2 regions of the Pseudomonas fragariae (ex Marin et al. 2024) genome follow, and region 1 is predicted to be linked to the other one. Evidence: predicted binding sites of a transcription regulator. Region 1 holds the regulator's gene; the other holds the start of a gene.
What was found. The regulator sigma-54, encoded in region 1, starts transcription at its own class of promoters, with help from an activator protein. The targets are predictions, from matches to a motif close to ANTGGCATNNANNTTGCTNT.

Region 1 (10,454 bases):
ATTCGGATCATTAAATGGGCGTTAGCGAGCGGCCGCACCTTTGAGGATGCTTTGCTGCTTTTCCTTATGCTTGAGCAATTGTCGGTCTAGCTTGTCAGTGAGCAGGTCGATGGCAGCATACATGTCATCATGTTCAGCATTGGCAACGACCTCTCCACCATGGATGTGCAACGTGGCTTCGATCTTCTGCTTGAGCTTTTCGACCGTCATCGTGACCTGCACGTTGGTAATCTTGTCAAAATGCCCCTCGAGCTTCTTGAGCTTGAGCTCAACGTATTCACGAAGGGGTTTGGTCACTTCCAGTTGGTGTCCACTGATGTTGACTTGCATACAGCTTTCTCCTTTGCCAGTGCATAAAGAGGCAGGCATGGCGCATGCCTCTGGGACGCTGTGGCTCGGCCTGCATCACATCAGCCGCTTACGCTCACTGGAAGGGGCGATCCCGAGAGACTCACGGTACTTGGCGACTGTGCGACGGGCTACTTGAATGCCTTGTGCCTCCAGTAAACCAGCGATCTTGCTATCACTCAACGGCTTTTTCTGATTTTCCGCCGCAACCAGTTTTTTGATGATTGCGCGAATTGCCGTGGACGAGCATTCACCGCCCTCGGAGGTGCTCACATGGCTTGAGAAGAAGTATTTCAGCTCGTAAATGCCGCGTGGGGTGTGCATGAATTTCTGGGTGGTTACGCGCGAGATGGTCGACTCGTGCATGCCCACTGCCTCGGCGATGTCGTGCAGGACGAGCGGCTTCATGGCCTCGTCACCGTACTCGAGAAAGCCGCGCTGATGTTCGACGATTTGCGTGGCGACCTTCATCAACGTTTCGTTGCGGCTTTGCAGGCTCTTGATGAACCAGCGCGCTTCCTGCAACTGATTGCGCATGAAGGTGTTGTCTGCGCTGGTATCGGCGCGCCGTACGAAGCCCGCGTATTGCGGATTGACGCGCAGGCGCGGCACCGACTCCTGATTGAGTTCGACCAGCCAGCGTTCATTGTCCTTGCGCACGATCACATCCGGAATGACGTATTCGGCTTCTGTGGATTCGATCTGCGAGCCTGGACGCGGGTTGAGGCTCTGCACCAGTTCGATGACCTGACGCAGCTCGTCTTCCTTGAGCTTCATGCGTCGCATCAGCTGGCCGTAGTCGCGGCTTCCGAGCAGGTCGATGTAGTCGCTGACCAGGCGTTGTGCTTCTGTCAGCCAGGGTGTTTTTGCTGGCAGCTGGCGCAGTTGCAGCAGCAGGCATTCGCTCAGGTTGCGAGCGCCGATGCCGGCAGGTTCAAACTGCTGGATGCGGTGCAGTACGGCTTCGATCTCGTCGAGCTCGATGTCCAGTTCGGGGTCGAAGGACTCGAGAATCTCATCGAGCGTCTCGTCGAGATAACCCTGGTTGTTGATGCAGTCGATCAGCGTAACCGCTACCAGACGGTCCTTGTCGGACATCGGCGCGACATTCAGTTGCCACAGCAGGTGGCTTTGCAGGCTTTCGCCCACAGAGGTGCGCGTGGTGAAGTCCCACTCGTCGTCATCGTTGCTTGGCAGGCTGCTGGCGCTGGTCTGGTAGATGTCTTCCCATGCGGTATCGACGGGCAGCTCGTTGGGAATGCGTTCGTTCCATTCACCTTCTTCAAGGTTGTCCACGGTAGGCGCGGATTCCTGATAGGTCGGTTCCTGAACGTCGGGGTTGGGCTTTTGTTCGATGTTGTCGGCAAGCGGGTCGGAATGGTCGAAGTCGTCGCCTTCTTCCTGCCGCTCCAGCATAGGGTTTGACTCCAGCGCCTCCTGGATCTCCTGCTGGAGATCCAGAGTGGAAAGCTGAAGTAAGCGGATTGCCTGTTGCAGCTGCGGTGTCATCGTCAGCTGCTGGCCCATTCTCAAGACTAGCGATGGTTTCATGGCAGGGGCTAAACACCTTATTCGCCGGCGCGCATGCGCCATCTACTACAGGCGCCGTGGCGCCAACTTAAGCAAATTATATGCCTGAAACCTGTGCGTTTGCCTAGAGTGATATGACAAATAAAATGTTGTCAATACACTGCGTAGGCATCAATCGGCTGCGAAGCGCAAAGGGCAGTCGATTAAAGGCGGAACTCGTGGCCGAGGTAGACCTCTTTCACCAGCTGATTCGCCAGAATGGTCTCCGAATCGCCTTCCGCAATCAGCTGTCCATCGTTGACGATGTAGGCTGTTTCGCAGATATCCAGCGTTTCCCGGACGTTGTGGTCAGTGATCAGTACACCGATACCCTTGGCCTTGAGATGGTGAATGATCTGCTTGATGTCGCCTACCGAAATAGGGTCGACACCTGCAAACGGTTCATCCAGCAGGATGAATTTAGGCGCGGTGGCCAGAGCCCGGGCGATTTCCACACGGCGACGTTCACCACCCGACAGGCTCATGCCCAGGTTGTCACGGATATGGGTGATGTGGAACTCCTGCAGGAGGCTTTCCAGCTCCTTGCGGCGAGCACCGGCATCGAGCTCCTTGCGGGTCTCGAGAATCGCCATGATGTTGTCGGACACCGACAGCTTGCGGAAGATCGAGGCTTCCTGAGGCAAGTAGCCGATGCCTGCGCGGGCGCGACCGTGCATGGGTTGATGGCTGACATCCAGATCGTCAATCAGCACGCGCCCCTGATCAGCCTGGACCAGACCCACGATCATGTAGAAGCAGGTGGTCTTGCCGGCGCCGTTCGGGCCCAGCAGGCCGACGATCTGGCCGCTGTCGATGGAGATGCTCACATCGCGCACGACCTGCCGGCTTTTGTAGCTTTTAGCCAGATGCTGGGCTTTGAGCGTCGCCATTTACTGGGCCTTCTGAGGTTGATCGGTTTTCTTTTTCGGCTGGATGACCATGTCGATACGCGGACGTGGCGTGGTCACCTTGGCGCCGCCATTGGCCCGACCGGCACTGACGACCTGTCTGACCGTGTCGTAGACGATTTTCTCGCCTTCCGAGGTGTTGCCGTCATTGATGACCTTGGCCTTGTCGATCAGGACGATACGGTCCTGGCCGGCGTAATACTGGATGGTGACGGCATAGGCCTGCACGATCGGCTTGTCCACGGCAGGCTTCTGCTCGTAGTAGGCCAGGTTGCCGACGGAGGTAAATACGTCGACTTCGCCCTGGGCATTACGCGTGATCGTCACGGTGTTGCCCGTGATTTTCATCGAGCCCTGAGTGATGATGACATTGCCCTTGTAAGTCGCCACGCCTTTCTTGTCATCGAGCTGAGCATCGTCAGACTGGATGTGGATAGGCTGATCTCGGTCGGTTGGCAGGGACCAGGCGCTCGCGCTTCCCAGTGCTGCGCCCAGGCCGAGCAATAAAGGAAGAGTTTTAACGAGCCTCATACTGTCCTCTTACGTTGGACAGCAGGTCCATCCTGCTGTCTTTCAAATACGCTTTCATTCCCTTGGCCGTAGTGACACCGCCCGCGCCGTCGATTCTAACGTCTTGGTCGGTCTGCGCATATTCCTTCTGAGGAAATACGGTCATGCGGCTGCTGGTAATAATGGTCGTGCGCTGTTTTTCATCGGTGCGTTCAACACGAACGGAATCCATCAGCTCGACCTGATCGCCGTCGGACGAAACTTCACCTCGTTTGCTTTGCACGTGCCACGGAAATGCTCCGCCGCGGTACATGTTCAGATTGGGTGTCGTCAGCAGGCTCACATCTGTGGCCTTCACATGCTCGACCTTGTCGGAGGTCATGTCGTACTGAAGTGTGCCGTCTGGCAGGTACTGCACGCTGCGAGTATTGATCGCATAGTAGTCGATCGCCGTGTCGTCAAGCGACGCATCAGGCTGGTCCATGAAGCTTTCCGGGCTGATGTTCCAGTAACCGACCGCTGCCAGCAGCAGCGCCAGTACCCCGAGAAGCAGGAACTTGCGAATTTTTTTAGTGAACATAATGGCTTCTATAAATAGGCGGAGTGAGCCGCTTCAAGGTTGCCTTGCGCACTCAGAATCAGTTCGCAGAATTCGCGCGCTGCACCTTCGCCGCCTCGCGCCCTGGTTATCCCGTGTGCGTGCTCGCGTACAAAGCCGGCAGCATTGGCCACTGCCATGCCCAGACCGACGCGTCTGATGACGGGCAAGTCTGGCAGATCATCACCCAGATAGGCGACCTGTTCGTAACTCAGGTTGAGTTCTGCCAGCAACTTGTCCAGTACCACCAGTTTGTCTTCACGTCCCTGAAACAGGTGTTCAATGCCCAGGCTCTTTGCCCGGCGCTCGACTATCGCGGTCTTGCGGCCACTGATGATCGCCGTGGTGACGCCCGAGGCTATCAGCATTTTAATGCCCTGGCCGTCGAGAGTATTGAATGTCTTGATCTCGCTGCCGTCTTCCATGAAGTAAAGGCGGCCATCGGTCAGCACGCCATCGACATCGAAGACTGCCAGCTTGATGGCCTTGCCGCGTTGCATGAGATCCTGGGTCATTATTTCGGTTTCCATTACATGACGCCTGCGCGCAGGAGATCCTGCAGGTTGAATGCGCCAACCGGCCGGTCGTTCTGGTCTACGACAACAAGCGCACTGATTTTGTTGTCCTCCATGATTTTCAGCGCCTCGGCGGCGAGCATCTCGGCATGGGCGGTCTTGCCATGAAGCGTCATGACCTCGTCGATGATGGTCTGGCGGATATCGACGGGGCGGTCCAGTGTCCGGCGCAAGTCACCGTCCGTGAAGATGCCGGCCAGTGTGCCGTCGGCTTCGACGATGGCCGTCATGCCCAAACCTTTACGAGTCATTTCAAGCAGTGCGTCGCGCAACAGGGTGCCACGTTGCACGCTGGGCAGTGATTCGCCGGAGTGCATCACATTCTCGACCTTGAGCAGCAGGCGGCGACCCAGTGCGCCGCCCGGATGGGAGAATGCGAAATCTTCGGCAGTGAAACCGCGCGCGTCGAGCAGCGCCACGGCGAGGGCGTCGCCCATGACCAGTGCGGCGGTTGTCGAGGACGTCGGTGCCAGGTTGAGCGGGCAGGCCTCATGCACGACATGCGCGTTGAGGTTGATGTCGGCAGCCTTGGCCAGAATGGACTCGGGGTCGCCGGTCAGGCTGATCATCTTTATGCCCAGGCGCTTGATCAGTGGCAGCAGGGTGACGATTTCGTTGGTGCTGCCGGAGTTCGACAGGGCCAGGATGATGTCATCACGGGTGATCATGCCCATGTCGCCATGGCTGGCTTCGGCCGGATGCACGAAAAACGAGGTGGTGCCGGTGCTCGCCAGCGTGGCGGCGATCTTGTTGCCGATGTGTCCGGACTTGCCCATGCCGACCACGACCACACGCCCTTTGCTGGCGAGGATCATTTCGCACGCGCGCACGAAATCGCCGTCAAGACGTTCAAGCAAGCCTTGTATGGCTTCTATCTCAAGGCGAATGGTGCGTTGCGCCGATTGGATCAGGTCACTGGATTGGTTCATGTCTGGAGAGGGTCAGCCTGCTGAAAGGCGGCGATTATAGCGGTAATGAACGATTCCCTCACGTCTGATCGTCGTTGTGTTGTTTTTAAACGAATTTCCTACGCACCTGCGGGTCTGTATTCAAGCCTGTGGCCATAACATTGTGGTACAGAATAATTCAGCGAATACCTGAACCGCTCGGTTCTCTTCTTGGGGGCGGGTGGCTGCGGTGATATAGTTCGCGGCCTGTTCGGCACGCCTGGGCAGCCTGTCGGTGTTCAAAAACCGGCGGCTCGGGGTGGAAGCTGTATCGCAAGGAGTTTAGATGAGTCCTGATGACGCCTATGCGGTCGAGTTGAAAGGTGTGTCTTTCAAACGCGGTGCGCGCAGCATTTTCAATAACGTTGATATTCGTATTCCGCGCGGCAAGGTCACCGGGATCATGGGGCCGTCAGGCTGCGGCAAGACGACCCTGCTGCGCCTGATGGGTGCCCAGTTGCGCCCGAGCGAAGGGCAGGTGTGGGTCAATGGCCAGAATCTGCCTGAGCTATCGCGCAGTGATCTGTTCGATGCCCGCAAGCAGATGGGCGTTTTGTTTCAGAGCGGTGCGCTGTTTACCGATCTGGATGTTTTCGAAAACGTCGCCTTTCCCCTGCGCGTGCATACCGAGCTGCCGGAAGAAATGATCCGCGACATCGTTCTGCTCAAGCTTCAGGCCGTGGGCCTGCGCGGTGCGGTGGAACTGATGCCGGACGAATTGTCGGGCGGCATGAAGCGTCGTGTCGCGCTCGCGCGCGCAATCGCTCTCGATCCGCAGATTCTCATGTATGACGAGCCCTTCGTCGGGCAGGACCCGATTGCGATGGGGGTGCTGGTGCGTCTGATCCGCCTGCTCAACGACGCGCTGGGTATCACCAGTATCGTGGTGTCCCATGACCTCAGCGAGACGGCGAGCATTGCCGACTATCTCTATGTTGTCGGCGACGGGCAGGTGCTGGGGCAGGGTACGCCTCAGGAACTGATGTCCTCGGACAATCCACGTATTCGTCAATTCATGACCGGCGAACCGGACGGCCCTGTACCGTTCCACTATCCGGCGCCGGATTTTCGCGAAGATCTATTGGGGAAGCGCTGATGCGCAATAAGTCACTCATGGACCGGGTTCGCCTGCTGGGGCGCTCGGCCATTGATATTGTTACTGTTCTGGGGCGTTCCGGTCTGTTTCTGGTGCATGCCTTGCTCGGTCGTGGCGGTGCGGGCAGCAGTTTCCAACTGCTGGTCAGGCAGCTGTATTCGGTTGGCGTCATGTCGCTGGTCATCATTGTGGTGTCCGGCATGTTCATCGGCATGGTGCTGGCGCTGCAGGGCTTCAGCATCCTGACCAAATACGGTTCGGAGCAGGCGGTCGGCCAGATGGTTGCCCTGACGCTGTTGCGTGAACTCGGCCCTGTGGTGACGGCTTTGCTGTTCGCCGGTCGTGCAGGCTCTGCGTTGACCGCCGAGATCGGCAACATGAAGTCCACCGAGCAGCTGTCGAGCCTTGAAATGATCGGTGTCGATCCGCTCAAGTACATCGTGGCGCCGCGTCTGTGGGCCGGGTTCATCTCGCTGCCGATTCTGGCGATGATCTTCAGCGTGGTCGGTATCTGGGGCGCTTCCTGGGTGGCGATCGATTGGCTGGGAGTCTATGACGGTTCTTTCTGGTCGAACATGCAGAACAGCGTTTCTTTCACGAACGATGTGCTCAATGGGGTGATCAAAAGCGTCGTATTTGCCTTCGTGGTGACATGGATTGCCGTTTTCCAGGGTTACGATTGCGAGCCTACTTCCGAGGGGATCAGTCGCGCGACGACCAGAACCGTCGTTTACGCCTCGTTGGCCGTGCTGGGACTGGACTTTATTTTGACCGCTTTGATGTTTGGAGATTTCTGATGCAAAACCGTGCCATCGAAACCGGAGTCGGTCTGTTCCTGCTGGCGGGGATACTGGCTCTGCTCCTGCTGGCCCTGCGAGTCAGTGGTCTGAGCACAAGCGCGAGCACCGACACCTATAAACTTTATGCCTACTTCGACAATATCGCCGGTTTGACTGTCAGAGCCAAGGTAAGCATGGCTGGCGTCACGATCGGCAAGGTGACGGCGATCGATCTGGATCGCGATACCTTCACCGGTCGCGTCACGCTGGAGATTCAGAAGAAGGTCGATAACCTGCCTTCGGACTCGACTGCGTCGATTCTGACGGCTGGTTTGCTGGGTGAAAAATACATCGGTCTCAGCGTCGGTGGTGATGACAAGCTGCTCAAGGATGGCGGGACTATCCATGACACGCAGTCGTCGCTGGTGCTGGAAGACCTGATCGGAAAATTCCTGCTCAATACTGTTAGTAAAGACGCCAAGTGAGGAGCTTCAAATGATCTCTATTCTGCGCCGTGGTCTGCTGGTATTGCTGGCCACTCTGCCAATGCTGGCGAATGCCGCGGCGACCCCGTCGGCTCATGACCTGGTGGAGCGCACCACCAAGGAACTGTTGAGTGACCTGGCGACCAATCGCGAGCAGTACAAATCCAACCCAAGCGCGTTCTACGATGCCCTGAACCGCATCGTCGGTCCTGTCGTGGATGCCGACGGCATCTCCAAAAGCATCATGACCGTGAAGTATTCCCGCAAGGCCAGCCCTGAACAGGTGAAGCGTTTCGAGGAAAACTTCAAGCGCAGCCTGATGCAGTTCTATGGCAATGCGTTGCTTGAATTCAACAACCAGGGCATCACCGTCGCACCTGCCAAGGATGAAGGCGATGACCGCACCAGCGTGGACATGCAGGTCAAGGGCAATAACGGCGCGGTCTATCCGGTCTCCTACACGCTGGTCAAGCTGAACGGCGAGTGGAAAGTGCGTAACGTCGTCATCAACGGCATCAATATCGGCAAGCTGTTCCGTGACCAGTTCGCCGATGCCATGCAGCGCAACGGCAACAACCTGGACACCACCATCAACAACTGGGCTGGCGAAGTGGCCAAGACCAAATCTACCGTTGATGCCACGCAGAAGCCGGTGCAATGACCGAATCTGCCGTTCGCCTTGTCGGGCCGGGTGAGCTCAGGCTGATCGGGGTGCTGGATTACCGCACAGGGCCGCAACTGCGCAAGCAGGGTGCGGCACTGATCAAATCCGGTGATCTGGCAGACCTCACGCTTGACTGCTCGGGGGTCGAGAAGTCCAGCAGCGTCGGCCTGGCCTTGTTGCTGGCGTTCATGCGCGATGCCCGGGATGCGGGAAAGTCGATGACCCTCCGCTCGCTCCCCGAAGACATGCGCCAGATAGCTCGCGTATCAGGTTTGACCGAGCTGCTGGACGCCCACTGAAAGGCACTATCGAAAAAGCCCTTTATCCGGGACCTGCTTGTCGGGCTTCGCATAACATGGGCTTTTTTTGTATGATGCCAGACCCGCGCGCGTACAGCGCCGATCGAGGTTAAGCATGCAGGCCGTAGAAGTTAAAAGCTTCCTTGAAGGAAAGCTGCCGGAAATCAAAGTGGAAGTCGAAGGCGAAGGCTGTAACTTCCAGCTGAATATCATCAGCGACGAGTTGGCCGGCCTGAGCCCGGTCAAGCGTCAGCAACAGATTTATACCCATCTGAACCCCTGGATTGCCGATGGCAGCATCCACGCGGTGACCATGAAATTTTTCAGCCGCGCTGCATGGGCCGAGCGTTCCTGAGCCAATTGGTGTCGAGACTCTAATGGATAAACTGATTATTACCGGCGGCGTTCGTCTTGATGGCGAAATTCGCATTTCCGGGGCAAAGAACTCTGCCCTGCCGATCCTTGCCGCCACGTTGCTGGCGGACGGACCCGTCACCGTTCAGAACCTGCCGCACCTGCACGACATCACGACCATGATCGAGCTGTTCGGTCGCATGGGCATCGAGCCTGTGATCGACGAAAAGCTCAGTGTCGAGATCGACCCGCGCACCATCAAGACCCTGGTCGCCCCGTACGAGCTGGTGAAAACCATGCGCGCGTCGATTCTGGTGCTGGGCCCGATGGTCGCTCGTTTCGGCGAGGCTGAAGTCGCTCTGCCGGGTGGCTGTGCCATCGGTTCGCGCCCGGTAGACCTGCACATTCGCGGTCTTGAGGCCATGGGCGCGATCATCGACGTAGAAGGTGGCTACATCAAGGCCAAGGCACCTGAGGGTGGCTTGCGCGGTGCCAACTTCTTCTTCGATACCGTGAGCGTGACCGGTACCGAAAACATCATGATGGCTGCCAGCCTCGCCAACGGTCGCAGCGTGCTGCAGAACGCCGCGCGCGAGCCAGAGGTTGTCGATCTGGCCAACTTCCTGATCGCAATGGGTGCCAAGATTCACGGCGCAGGTACCGACACCATCACCATTGATGGCGTCAAGCGTCTGGGCCCGGCCACTTACAAGGTCATGCCTGACCGTATCGAGACCGGCACCTACCTGGTGGCCGCTGCCGTTACCGGCGGTCGCGTCAAGGTCAAGGACACCGATCCGACCATCCTCGAAGCTGTGCTGCTCAAGCTTCAGGAAGCGGGTGCAGAAGTCACGACCGGTGAAGACTGGATCGAGCTGAACATGCACGGCAAGCGTCCGAAGGCGGTCAATGTGCGTACCGCGCCTTACCCGGCGTTCCCGACCGACATGCAGGCGCAGTTCATCTCGCTCAACGCGATTGCCGAAGGCACGGGGGCGGTCATCGAGACCATCTTCGAAAACCGCTTCATGCACGTGTATGAAATGCACCGCATGGGCGCTCAGATTCAGGTCGAAGGCAATACCGCTATTGTTACCGGCACCGAAGTACTCAAGGGCGCGCCAGTCATGGCCACCGACCTGCGTGCATCGGCCAGTCTGGTGATCTCGGCGCTGGTTGCCCAGGGTGACACGCTGATCGACCGCATCTACCACATAGACCGTGGTTACGAGTGCATCGAAGAGAAGCTGCAAATGCTGGGTGCCAAGATCCGCCGCGTTCCGGGCTAGCAGCACGCGGCCCTGATGCCGCTGGCATCGGGG
Region 2 (10,454 bases), 2.2 Mb from region 1:
TCAATGCCCCCTGTGCGGAGCCTCCAGATCACCCGAGAACAACTCGTCCTCAGCATCCGGGCTAACCGGAATTGCATGCTCTTCAGAAGCCCAGGCTCCCAGGTCGATCAGTTTGCAGCGCTCGGAGCAGAACGGGCGGCTCGGACTGGCTGCGCTCCATTCCACCGGGGCGTCGCAGGTTGGGCATTGAACGGTCATTGGTTGGCTCATGATTGGCCTCCACGCAAAGTAAGGTAAAAGTGGTGCAGCCGCTCGACTTCGCTGCTAAGCCAGGCGTGATCGCGGTCGTTGACCAGCACATCATTGGCATGACGCAGGCGGTCTTCACGCTGGATCTGCACCTTGAGAATGGCTTCGACCTGCTCCTGGCTGGAGCTGTCGCGCAGCATGGTGCGTTCTATCTGCAGGTGCGCCGGAGCATCAATCACCAGCAGCCGCTGGACCATGCGGTATTGCCCGGACTCGACCAGCAGTGGCGAGACCAGAATGGCATACGGTGATTTGGCCTTGGCCAGATGGCTGACGATTTCCTGATTGATCAGCGGATGCAGCAGTGCTTCCAGCCAGCGCCGCTGCTCGGGGTTTTCGAAGATCAGCTTGCGCAGCGCGCCACGGTCCAGCTCGCCGCTGGTCTGCAACACGCCTTTACCGAAGTGCGCCGCTATCTGCTCCAGCGCCGGGCGCCCGGGCTCGACTACCCAGCGGGCGGCATGATCGGCATCCACAGTGTCGACGCCAAGGTCGCTAAAACACTTCGCCGCTGCACTTTTACCGCTACCGATGCCGCCAGTCAGGCCAAGAATCCAGGGTTTTTCATCAGGGTGAGTCATCTGAAACCGGCAAACTGCATGTAAGAGTCGGTTATTTGACCACCCCAGAGCAAAGCGATCCACCCCGCAATGGCCAGATAAGGACCAAAGGGGATCGGCGTACCGCTTTCGACCCTGCGCACACGCATCATGATCACCCCGAGCACTGCGCCCACCAGCGACGATAACAGGATGGTCAACGGCAAAATCTGCCAGCCGCCCCACGCGCCCAGCATGGCCAGCAACTTGAAGTCGCCATAACCCATGCCTTCCTTGCCGGTCACCAGCTTGAACAGCCAGAACACCGACCACAGCGCCAGATAGCCGGCCACCGCTCCCCACAGCGCATCGTTCAGCGAGGTAAACAGCCCGAAGGCGTTGACGATCAGGCCCAGCCACAGCAGTGGCAGCACCAGAGAATCAGGTAACAGCTGGTGATCAGCATCGATCAGACTCATCGCCAGCAGCCCCCAGCCCAATACCAGCATCGCCGCCGCCTGCCAGCCAAAACCGAAATGCCAAGCCACATAGGCCGACAACACTGCGCAGGTCAGCTCGACCAGCGGGTAGCGTTTGCTGATCGGCGCTTTGCACTGCGAGCATTTACCACGCAGCAGCAGATAGCTGATCACCGGCAGGTTCTCCCAAGGGCGGATTTTGTGTGCGCAATGCGGGCAGCTGGAACGGGGGCGGTTCAGATTGAAGACGGGTTGATCGGGTTCAGCAGGCAGGCCGAGCAGTTCTCGGGATTGGGCTTTCCAGTCGTGCTCCATCATTATTGGCAGGCGGTAGACGACCACGTTGAGGAAGCTTCCGATGATCAGGCCGAGGATGCAGCAGGTGGTGACGAAGGCCAGGGGGGAGCTGGCCAGGAGGTCGAGGAGGGGCATGTCAGACAATGCTTCCAAGTTTGAAGATGGGGAGGTACATGGCAATGACAAGGCCGCCGACGATCACTCCCAAAAAGGCCATGATCATCGGTTCCATCAGGCTGGTCAGGTTGTCGACCATGTTATCGACTTCATCCTCGTAATAGGTTGCTACCTTGTCGAGCATGGTGTCCAAGGCGCCGGATTCTTCGCCAATGGCTGTCATCTGGATCGCAAGGCTTGGGAATACTCCCGTAGATCGCATCGAGAAATTCAATTGCATACCTGTGGAAACGTCTTGCTTGACCTTGTTGACTGCATTTTTGAACACTACATTGCCCGTTGCTCCAGCAACCGAGTCCAACGCCTCTACAAGCGGTACACCAGCGGCAAAAGTCGTAGCAAGTGTGCGTGCATAGCGAGCTACCGAAGATTTGAAAATAAGAGGCCCGATGAGGGGGGCTTTTAGCAAAAGACGATCAAGGCCATCGCGAAATTTTTGAGATTTTTTGTAGGCCCGCTTAAATAAAAAAAAACCTGCAAACAATAAACCGACAATTATCAGCCACCATTCCTGAACAATGTTTGATAGACCAATAACCATCAGAGTAAACGCAGGTAAGTCAGCACCAAAGCCAGCAAATACGGATTGGAACTGCGGTACCACCTTGATCAACAAAATACCTGACACAATAATCGCTACGATCAACACGGCGATTGGGTACGTCATAGCTTTTTTGATTTTTGCTTTGAGTTTTTCGGTCTTCTCCTTGTAGCTAGCGACCCGGTCCAGAAGACTTTCAAGTGCCCCCGCTTGCTCGCCGGCATCTACCAGATTGCAAAACAGGTCATCGAAATATTCCGGTTTCTGTCGCAACGCCGTCGCAAAGCTGTTGCCTGCCGACACTTCCTGCTTTAACGAGCTCACAAGTGTACGCATGTTTGGGTTTTCAGCGCCCTCGCTGATGATGTCAAACGACTGCAGCAACGGCACGCCAGCCTTCATCATCGTTGCCATCTGCCGAGAAAAAAACGCGATGTCCAATGGCTTGATCTTCTTGCCTTTGCCGAAGATCGATGCGGACTTCTTGCGCACCTTGGTGGGGTTGATGCCTTGCTTGCGCAATTGGGCTTTTACGAGTGCCATATTATGGCCGCTCAGTTCGCCACTGGCTTTAGTGCCCTTCTTGTCCACACCTTCCCACGTGTAAACGATGACTTTGACTGCCTTGCTGGCCATGCTTAATCCTTGGTCACGCGGTTGACTTCTTCAAGGCTGGTGATGCCCTGCATGGCTTTTGACAGGCCCGAGGTTCGCAGATCATTGAAGCCGTCCTTGCGCATCTGCCTGGAAATCTCAAGTGAGTTACCTTCTTCCATGATAATGCGCTCCAGCTCCGCTGTTTTCTTGACCACCTCATAAATGCCGACTCGGCCTCTATAACCACCATTGCAATGCTCGCAGCCCATCGGCCCATAGATCTTGAACGTACCGATCTTCGCCTCTGGAAAGCCTTCTTTAATCAATGTCTCGCGAGGAATATCGAGCTCTTTCTTGCAGTGGCTACACAGCTTGCGCGCCAGTCGCTGCGCAATAATCAGGTTTATTGCGGTGGCAATGTTGAACGCTGCAACGCCCATATGATGCAGTCGAGTCAATGTTTCTGCTGCGCTGTTGGTGTGCAGCGTTGAAAGCACCATGTGGCCGGTTTGCGACGCCTTAATAGCGATTTCGGCGGTTTCCAGGTCGCGAATCTCGCCGACCATGATTACGTCGGGATCTTGACGCAGGAACGCGCGCAATGCCTGAGAAAAGTCCAGCCCTTGGCGCGGGTTGACGTTGACCTGATTGATACCTTCCAGGTTGATCTCTACCGGGTCTTCGGCTGTGGATATGTTGATGTCCACGGTATTAAGAATATTCAGGCCGGTATACAGCGACACTGTCTTGCCGGAGCCTGTCGGGCCGGTCACAAGAATCATACCTTGCGGCTGCTTCAACGCTTCCAGATACAACGCCTTTTGTTCTGGCTCGTAGCCCAGAGCATCGATGCCCATCTGTGCGCTGGTCGGGTCGAGGATCCGCATCACGATCTTCTCGCCCCACAATGTGGGCAGGGTATTCATACGAAAATCGATGGCCTTTGTTTTCGACACCCGCAACTTTACCCTTCCGTCCTGCGGTTTGCGTCGTTCCGAAATATCGAGGCTGGCCATGACCTTCAGACGCGCAGCAATACGGTTTGCCAAATGAATCGGCGGTCTGGCGACTTCGTGCAGGATGCCATCGGTACGCAAACGTACGCGGAAGATCTTTTCGTAGGGCTCAAAGTGCAAGTCGGATGATCCTAATCGGATGGCATCCATAAGCATTTTGTTGACGAAACGTACCACTGGAGCGTCATCCGCGTCGTTCTGCGCAGCGAGCGAGGTCTCCTTGCCATCCGCGGGCTCGATGTCCAGGCCCAGATCGACATCTTCCAGATTGCCTAGACCGGTATCACTGTCAAAAAAGCGATCTATTGCAGTGGTCAGCTTGTCATCTTCTACCAGAATCGCTTCGGTGTTCAGGCCAGTGCTGAACTGAATATCAGTGACTGCCTGATGATTCGTAGGGTCGGAAATCCCGATAAATAGCTTATTACCGCGTCGCCACAGCGGCAGGGCGTGATGCTGTCGAACCAGCTTTTCACTCACCAGGCCTTTAGGCAGGCTTTCCTTGTCCAAGCTGGCGAGGTCCATGAACGGCACGCCGAATTGATCGGAGGCCAATTCTGCCAGCGTCAGGCTTTTGACCAGTTTGTGCTGAACCAGATAGCTCACCAACGAAATCTTGTCGCGGCGCGCCTGCTGATACGCTTGCTGCGCAACAGGTTCAGTAAGTAGCTCGGCTAGGACCAATTGTTTGGCCAGGCCAGTGAGGACAGCATCAGTCATAAAACCACCAGACACGGACAATGGGTGGGTTATAGCGCAGTCGGGCGGTGCTGCCAAATGGCAGAGAGACATGTGACGAAAATTGTCAGTTTCTACGAATTTCTGAGCCTTCTGTAGTCGTGTATTTCGCATATTTTTGCTGCGATCAGGGTGGTGGTATTGTTGGCACGACCTATGCTTGCTCGTTTTCAAGGCACCACATAATTGACGCCTCGGAGAAGTAATAATGAAAGCACAAAAAGGTTTTACGTTAATCGAACTCATGATCGTAGTTGCGATCATCGGCATTCTGGCTGCCGTCGCAATCCCTTCATACAATACCTACACATTGAAAGCTAAGGTTTCTGAGGCCTCTGCAATTTCTGCTCCGGCGCAGCAAGCACTTGCGCTGGCTTTCAATGACGGTAGTCTATCGGCTGCAACAACAAATGCATCTTTAGGTTTGCCGGCTGCTGCTAGCATAACTAGTAAGTATGTTGCTTCTGTTACTGCTGTTGGTACGTCAGCAACGCAGGGGACTGTTACAGTTGTGATGCAAGCTACCGGTAGCGCTGACGTAGACGCAAAAACCGTGGTATATTCAATGATATGTGTTACAAGTGCTCAGTGCACATGGAGTGTTGGTGGTACGGTTACAGCCGCCTACCTTCCTAAAACTTAATGGTTAAATCCCCTTTTGTCAGGGGTATGGAATAGCCTAGCCGTAGGCTGGGCTATTCTTTGCGTGCCACACGCTATGAATTTTTAAATGCCATGTCTTGCTATAAGTATCCACGATAACTTACCAGATCTTACTTGGTGATAAAGGTTCTGAAGTGGTGTTGGTTGTTGTAATTGGCTCTTCGCGGTATCTTAGTTTCGCTATTGGCGTTTTCAGCTAGTATGATGGTCTTCTTGATGCTGACGTCACACTAAGGCCAGTCACTGTTTCAACTGTGGTTTACCACCTGCCAATTCAACCATTTCATTCCTCCGCTCCAACCTAAGTTTATACCCAATCTCCGCAATCGCCTCAATCGCAGGCAGCAACTCCAGCCCCAACTCCGAAAGACTGTACTCCGCAGAAGGCGGCGAAGTCGCCAGCACCGTCCGAACAACCACACCTTTCTCCTCCATTTCCTTAAGCCGTACCGACAGCATCTTTGCCGAAATGCCGGGAATATCAACGCGCAGTTCGCCAAATCGTCGAGGACCGGCACTCAAACTCCACAGTAGATTTGGAGTCCACACTCCGCCCAGCAGCCACATGCACGCCGCCACCGCGCATTCCGGGACGGGATGGTTGACTTTGCTTTTGCGCATTTTCAGGGACATGGTGGGTTGTTCCTTTGTCGAGTCGCGAGTTTCCAGCGCGTAACCATGTTACAGAATGGTAACCGGAGAATGAGAGTAACCTTAAGTTACCAGCTATACAAAAGTTATCTGGGTGCTAGGATCTGGTCATTCTCAACCACCGGAACAATCACCTATGAAGTTCTACTACTCTCCCGGATCCTGCTCGCTTGCCGCTCATATCGTGTTGCACGAAGCGGGTGTCGCTCACGAATTGGTCAAGGTTAATCTGCGGCAGCACACGCTTGAATCCGGCGATGACTATTACGCGATCAACCCCAAAGGTGCTGTTCCTGCGCTGGGGTTGGATGACGGTGCTGTTCTGACTGAAGGCGCTGCCGTGCTGCAATATCTGGGTGACCACTTCGTACCAGCGCTGGTGCCAGCCAACGGCACGCTGGAGCGTGCACGGCTGCAGGAGATACTCAATTATCTGGCTGCTGAGTATCACAAGGCCTGGACACCGCTTTTCTATCTGGCGAAGGGGGCTGATGCCACCGACGCTCAGCGTCCGGTCATCGCTCGACAAACCTACCTGAATGGCCTGCTGACGGATGGTCGTGATTACCTTCTGGGTAACGATTTCAGCGTTGCTGACACCTACCTGTTCGCGGTAACACGCTGGTCTGTCAATTTTGGCATTTCGCTGGAAGCGCAACCTGCTTTGCAAGCGTTCATGGCCCGAGTCGAAGCACGTCCATCCGTCAAGGCTGTACTGAAAGCGGAAGGTTTGCCCGAACTGTTCAACAAGGCCTGAGCCTGCTAGAGACTCAGGTTAGACTCACCTGTTGAAACGATAACGCCCCCGGCGGATGTGCTTCGTTGGGGGCGCTTTGATTCGATTGCTTGGTGTTATGCGATGGCATTGTAGGACATTTCAGCTTTTGCATTAGGTCACTTCCTGATCCGCTTCGGTTACCAAAACGTTCGTTGATTGATATCCGAATCAAGCCCAGAATTACCCACCTGATTACTCCACACATGAGAAGAGAGGGGCTATGAACACCACCGCATTACCCAGTCGCCTCCTCGGTGTGGGCCTATACACCCCAGCAGAAGCGTCCTCATACACTGGCATTCCGGCGAAAGACATTCGCAGATGGATGTTCGGCTATAGCGCGGCAGGTGTAGATCACCCCGGCCTCTGGACGCCAGAGGTCGCATTTCTGAACGACAAGCTGCTCGGCTTCCACGATCTGCTGGAAATTCGTTTTGTTCACGCATTTCGCCAGCACGGCGTCAGCTTGCAAGCGATCCGCAGCGCCTCGTTACAAGCCAGAGAAATGTTCGGTCAGCGCTACCCGTTTACGTGCAGACGTTTTCAGACTGACGGACGAGATATTTTTGCAACGGTTCTGGATGAGACGGGTGATGAGGCTCTGCTGGATCTGGTGAAGCGGCAATATGCCTTTAAACAGGTCATTACACCTTTCCTATATGAGGGCATTGATTACGCAGGTGAAGAGTCGGCAAAGCGCTGGTATCCGGTCAAGCGAAGCAAGGCAGTCGTTTTGGACCCGGCAAGGAATTTTGGCAAACCGGTGTTGGCAACAACGGGGATCGACACAGCAGCGATCTATCATTCTTATCTGGCTGAAGGTCAGAACGCGAAACGTGTGGCTTTACTCTATGAGATTCCGCCTGCGGCAGTGGAAGCCGCAGTTAATTTTGAGCACAGGATCGCGGCTTGAATTTTTTGATCGATAACAACCTGCCGCCCGCCATCGCCAGAGCGCTCAATGAGCTGACCAAGAGTGAAGGTCACTCAGTGGTATCGCTGCGTGAAAGATTCCCTGCCAACTCCGCTGATATTGAATGGGTGACCCATCTCAAAAAAGAGGGCGGTTGGGCGGTCGTGTCTCAGGACAAGTTTTCCAAGGGAGACGCTGAGCGTCGGGCATTCCGGGAGTGTGGGATGCCCATTTTCTGTCTTGCCAGGCAATGGGGGAAAATGACCTACTGGAACAAGGCAGAAAACCTGGTCAAGTGGTGGCCTTCAATTACCGAGCAGGCTTTGTTAATCGAAGGCGGCGCAGCCTTTCGTGTGCCATGGGCGTTTTCTACCGCCCGCAAGTTCCAGCAGCTCCATCTATAGCCCGATCATAGACCGGGCTTTTCGCAGTATCTAAAGTACGAAAGTTACCTCACAACCCCATCAACCCGCGCCCGCCCTTTAAACCTCCTCCTAACCCCAACCACAACCATCACCACCAGCAACCCCACCACCACAAAAAAGATCGTGTTAAAAATCGGAAACGGCTGATCACGACTCGTCACCGCTTCAACTTCGGTCACGTTGGGAAACATCGACAGGATGGTTATCCGCCAGCCGTAGTAGCGAATCAAAGCCAGTTGCTGGGAATCACGTGAGTAGCCTTGGGCTTTGGCCTGGATGTCGGCGGAGTCGAATTTGAAGTACCACGGGAAGCTCCAGCCGGTGTCTTCGTTGCGATAGACCACGACTTTCTTGCTGTCCGGGTCTTCGGTATTGATGAAGTACACATCGCGGGTCGGGCCGTCTGCCGGGTTTTCGGCGTTAATGACGCCGTCGGCGTCCATTCTTTTGACTTCCACGCCGGTGATCATCACGACATCATGGCGCGGCAGGACGTAGTAGAGGCTTAATGCGCCGATCCCCAGTGCAACGAATACCACAAGCCAAATCGACCTTCTCAGCCACTTCATACCAGCGTCCTCTGTTTAAAATTGCGTGACTTTGCCCTAATCCGAACATTTCGAAGCAAAACAGTTATTACAAAATTCGACAAGGCCGTTGCTGACGGCGTTGTCTCCTGGAGATTGACATGATTTGGTTCCTTGAAGGGCAATCCAGCCAGCGTGAAGTGATCATAGGCGCGCGCGATGCGCTGCCTGCGTCGGTGCAGATCATCGCTTCGCATCGCCAGCAACGTTCTGAAATCACCGGGCAGGCCGATGTGGCGCTGCAAGAGCCGGTCGATAACGAGGAACGTGTCGACTGGGTGCTGCACACCGCTCGCTCGCTGGGCGTCAAGATTATTGTCGCCGGGCGTATAGGCAGCTTCTACGAAGCGCAGCGTGACCGTTTTGTCGCTGAGGGGTTGGACCTCGTTACCGGCGGAACGTCCCTGCAGACCTTCATGGATGTCGATGACAAGAGTCGTTTCACGGCGGCGGCCGAGGCGGCGGGGCTGGCGTGTATTCCGGGGATTGCCGTCAGCAATGCCGAGGAGTTGCAGGCGGCTTACGATGCGTTGGCGGTGTCTGGCGAGGTGTGCATCAAGCCGGTGGTCGGGATTTACGGCCGCGGCTTTTGGCGCTTCAAGACCGACGTTGACGACTTTCGTTGTTTCGCCAACCCGGATGCGCGTGAGACGACCTTTCAGGCGTACCTTAATGCTTATCGTCAGGCTGATGATGTTCCCGCCATGCTGCTCATGCCGTACATGCCGGGCAGTGAGTGTTCGGTAGACATGGTCTGCGAGCACGGCAAGGCGGTTGCTTTCGTCGGGCGGCGCAAGGTGGGGCTCAATCAGACTTTCGAGCGTGACAGCGAAGCGGTACAGCTCGCGGTACGTGCGGCGGAGCATTTTGCCTGCGACGGGCTGATCAATGTTCAGACCCGCGACGACGCGGATGGCAAGCCGCGCTTGCTGGAGATCAACCCGCGTTATTCAGGGGGCATTGGCTACACCCGTGAAACCGGCATCAACCTGCCGGGTATTTTCGCGGCCCGGCGTCTCGGCTTGAAAGAACCGGAAACACATTGGCTGGAAGATATCCGCGTCAAGGCCATCACGGTCGCTGTACGGGCCTCGGTTTGATCGTGATAATAGATTTTTGCTATCACTAATCGCTCTTATCAGGGAGGATCGGGCATGAAGCTTCTTGCGCCAGGTGCAAACACTGCTTTAGCTAACGCCCACTGCCCCTGGAACCTGGAGAGCGGTAAGTCTTCGGTTTTTGGTGAGTACGCAGCGGTCGCCTTGCTGGCGGTCAACGACAAGCGCCAGCCGATGGGTGATCCGGCGCTGCTGCATCAGGAGCAGGGCTGGATGGAGTGGAGCGGCGGCCCTCAGGACGTTGGCTGCACGTTAAGGCTGGACAGGTTGCCGACAGGCAGTGATCGCGTGCTGCTGATGGTCTATGTCTATGCGGCCATGGGGCCGATCCGTGATATCGGCAGCCTGCACCTCAAAGTGGATAGCGACATCGAGCACCGCCTGGACCTGCGCGATAACGGCGAAGCGGCGATCATCATCGGCGAGTTTTACCAGCGCAATGAGCAATGGAAATTCCGCGCGCTGAGCGAAGGCTCGGCGTATGGACTGTCGGCATTCGGGCGCAAGATCGGACTGGACGTGGATGATCGCCATCCTCGTCGTCCGTCTGGCGGATCCTCGGGTGGTCCTCGGCATGAGTCGGCGACCGGCACGGCGTTCGTGGTCGGCCCGGCGCACGTCATGACCTGTGCGCATGTCATCGAAGACATGGGCGTGTTCTACATCACTTCACTTGAAGGCCGTTA

Region 2: AC54XV_RS04595 (pilin) is a predicted target of sigma-54. The motif match lies at 4,777-4,796, and genes of this name have one in related genera.

What each region holds. Positions count from the first base shown of each region.
Region 1 is NZ_CM184369.1:5,027,301-5,037,754, reverse strand. Features, by position in the region: gene ptsN (PTS IIA-like nitrogen regulatory protein PtsN) at 1-11, opposite strand, end outside; gene hpf (ribosome hibernation-promoting factor, HPF/YfiA family) at 22-330, opposite strand; gene AC54XV_RS21800 (RNA polymerase factor sigma-54) at 406-1,899, opposite strand; gene lptB (LPS export ABC transporter ATP-binding protein) at 2,082-2,807, opposite strand; gene lptA (lipopolysaccharide transport periplasmic protein LptA) at 2,808-3,356, opposite strand; gene lptC (LPS export ABC transporter periplasmic protein LptC) at 3,343-3,915, opposite strand; gene AC54XV_RS21780 (KdsC family phosphatase) at 3,924-4,463, opposite strand; gene AC54XV_RS21775 (KpsF/GutQ family sugar-phosphate isomerase) at 4,463-5,437, opposite strand; gene AC54XV_RS21770 (ATP-binding cassette domain-containing protein) at 5,742-6,551, shown strand; gene mlaE (lipid asymmetry maintenance ABC transporter permease subunit MlaE) at 6,551-7,348, shown strand; gene mlaD (outer membrane lipid asymmetry maintenance protein MlaD) at 7,348-7,815, shown strand; gene AC54XV_RS21755 (MlaC/ttg2D family ABC transporter substrate-binding protein) at 7,826-8,476, shown strand; gene AC54XV_RS21750 (STAS domain-containing protein) at 8,473-8,778, shown strand; gene AC54XV_RS21745 (BolA family protein) at 8,894-9,133, shown strand; gene murA (UDP-N-acetylglucosamine 1-carboxyvinyltransferase) at 9,156-10,421, shown strand.
Region 2 is NZ_CM184369.1:1,019,200-1,029,653, forward strand. Features, by position in the region: gene yacG (DNA gyrase inhibitor YacG) at 1-210, opposite strand; gene coaE (dephospho-CoA kinase) at 207-830, opposite strand; gene AC54XV_RS04580 (prepilin peptidase) at 827-1,699, opposite strand; gene AC54XV_RS04585 (type II secretion system F family protein) at 1,701-2,918, opposite strand; gene pilB (type IV-A pilus assembly ATPase PilB) at 2,921-4,615, opposite strand; gene AC54XV_RS04595 (pilin) at 4,842-5,276, shown strand; gene AC54XV_RS04600 (winged helix-turn-helix transcriptional regulator) at 5,537-5,929, opposite strand; gene gstA (glutathione transferase GstA) at 6,084-6,704, shown strand; gene AC54XV_RS04610 (DUF433 domain-containing protein) at 6,946-7,638, shown strand; gene AC54XV_RS04615 (PIN-like domain-containing protein) at 7,635-8,042, shown strand; gene AC54XV_RS04620 (DUF1523 family protein) at 8,087-8,632, opposite strand; gene AC54XV_RS04625 (ATP-grasp domain-containing protein) at 8,752-9,750, shown strand; gene AC54XV_RS04630 (trypsin-like peptidase domain-containing protein) at 9,805-10,454, shown strand, end outside.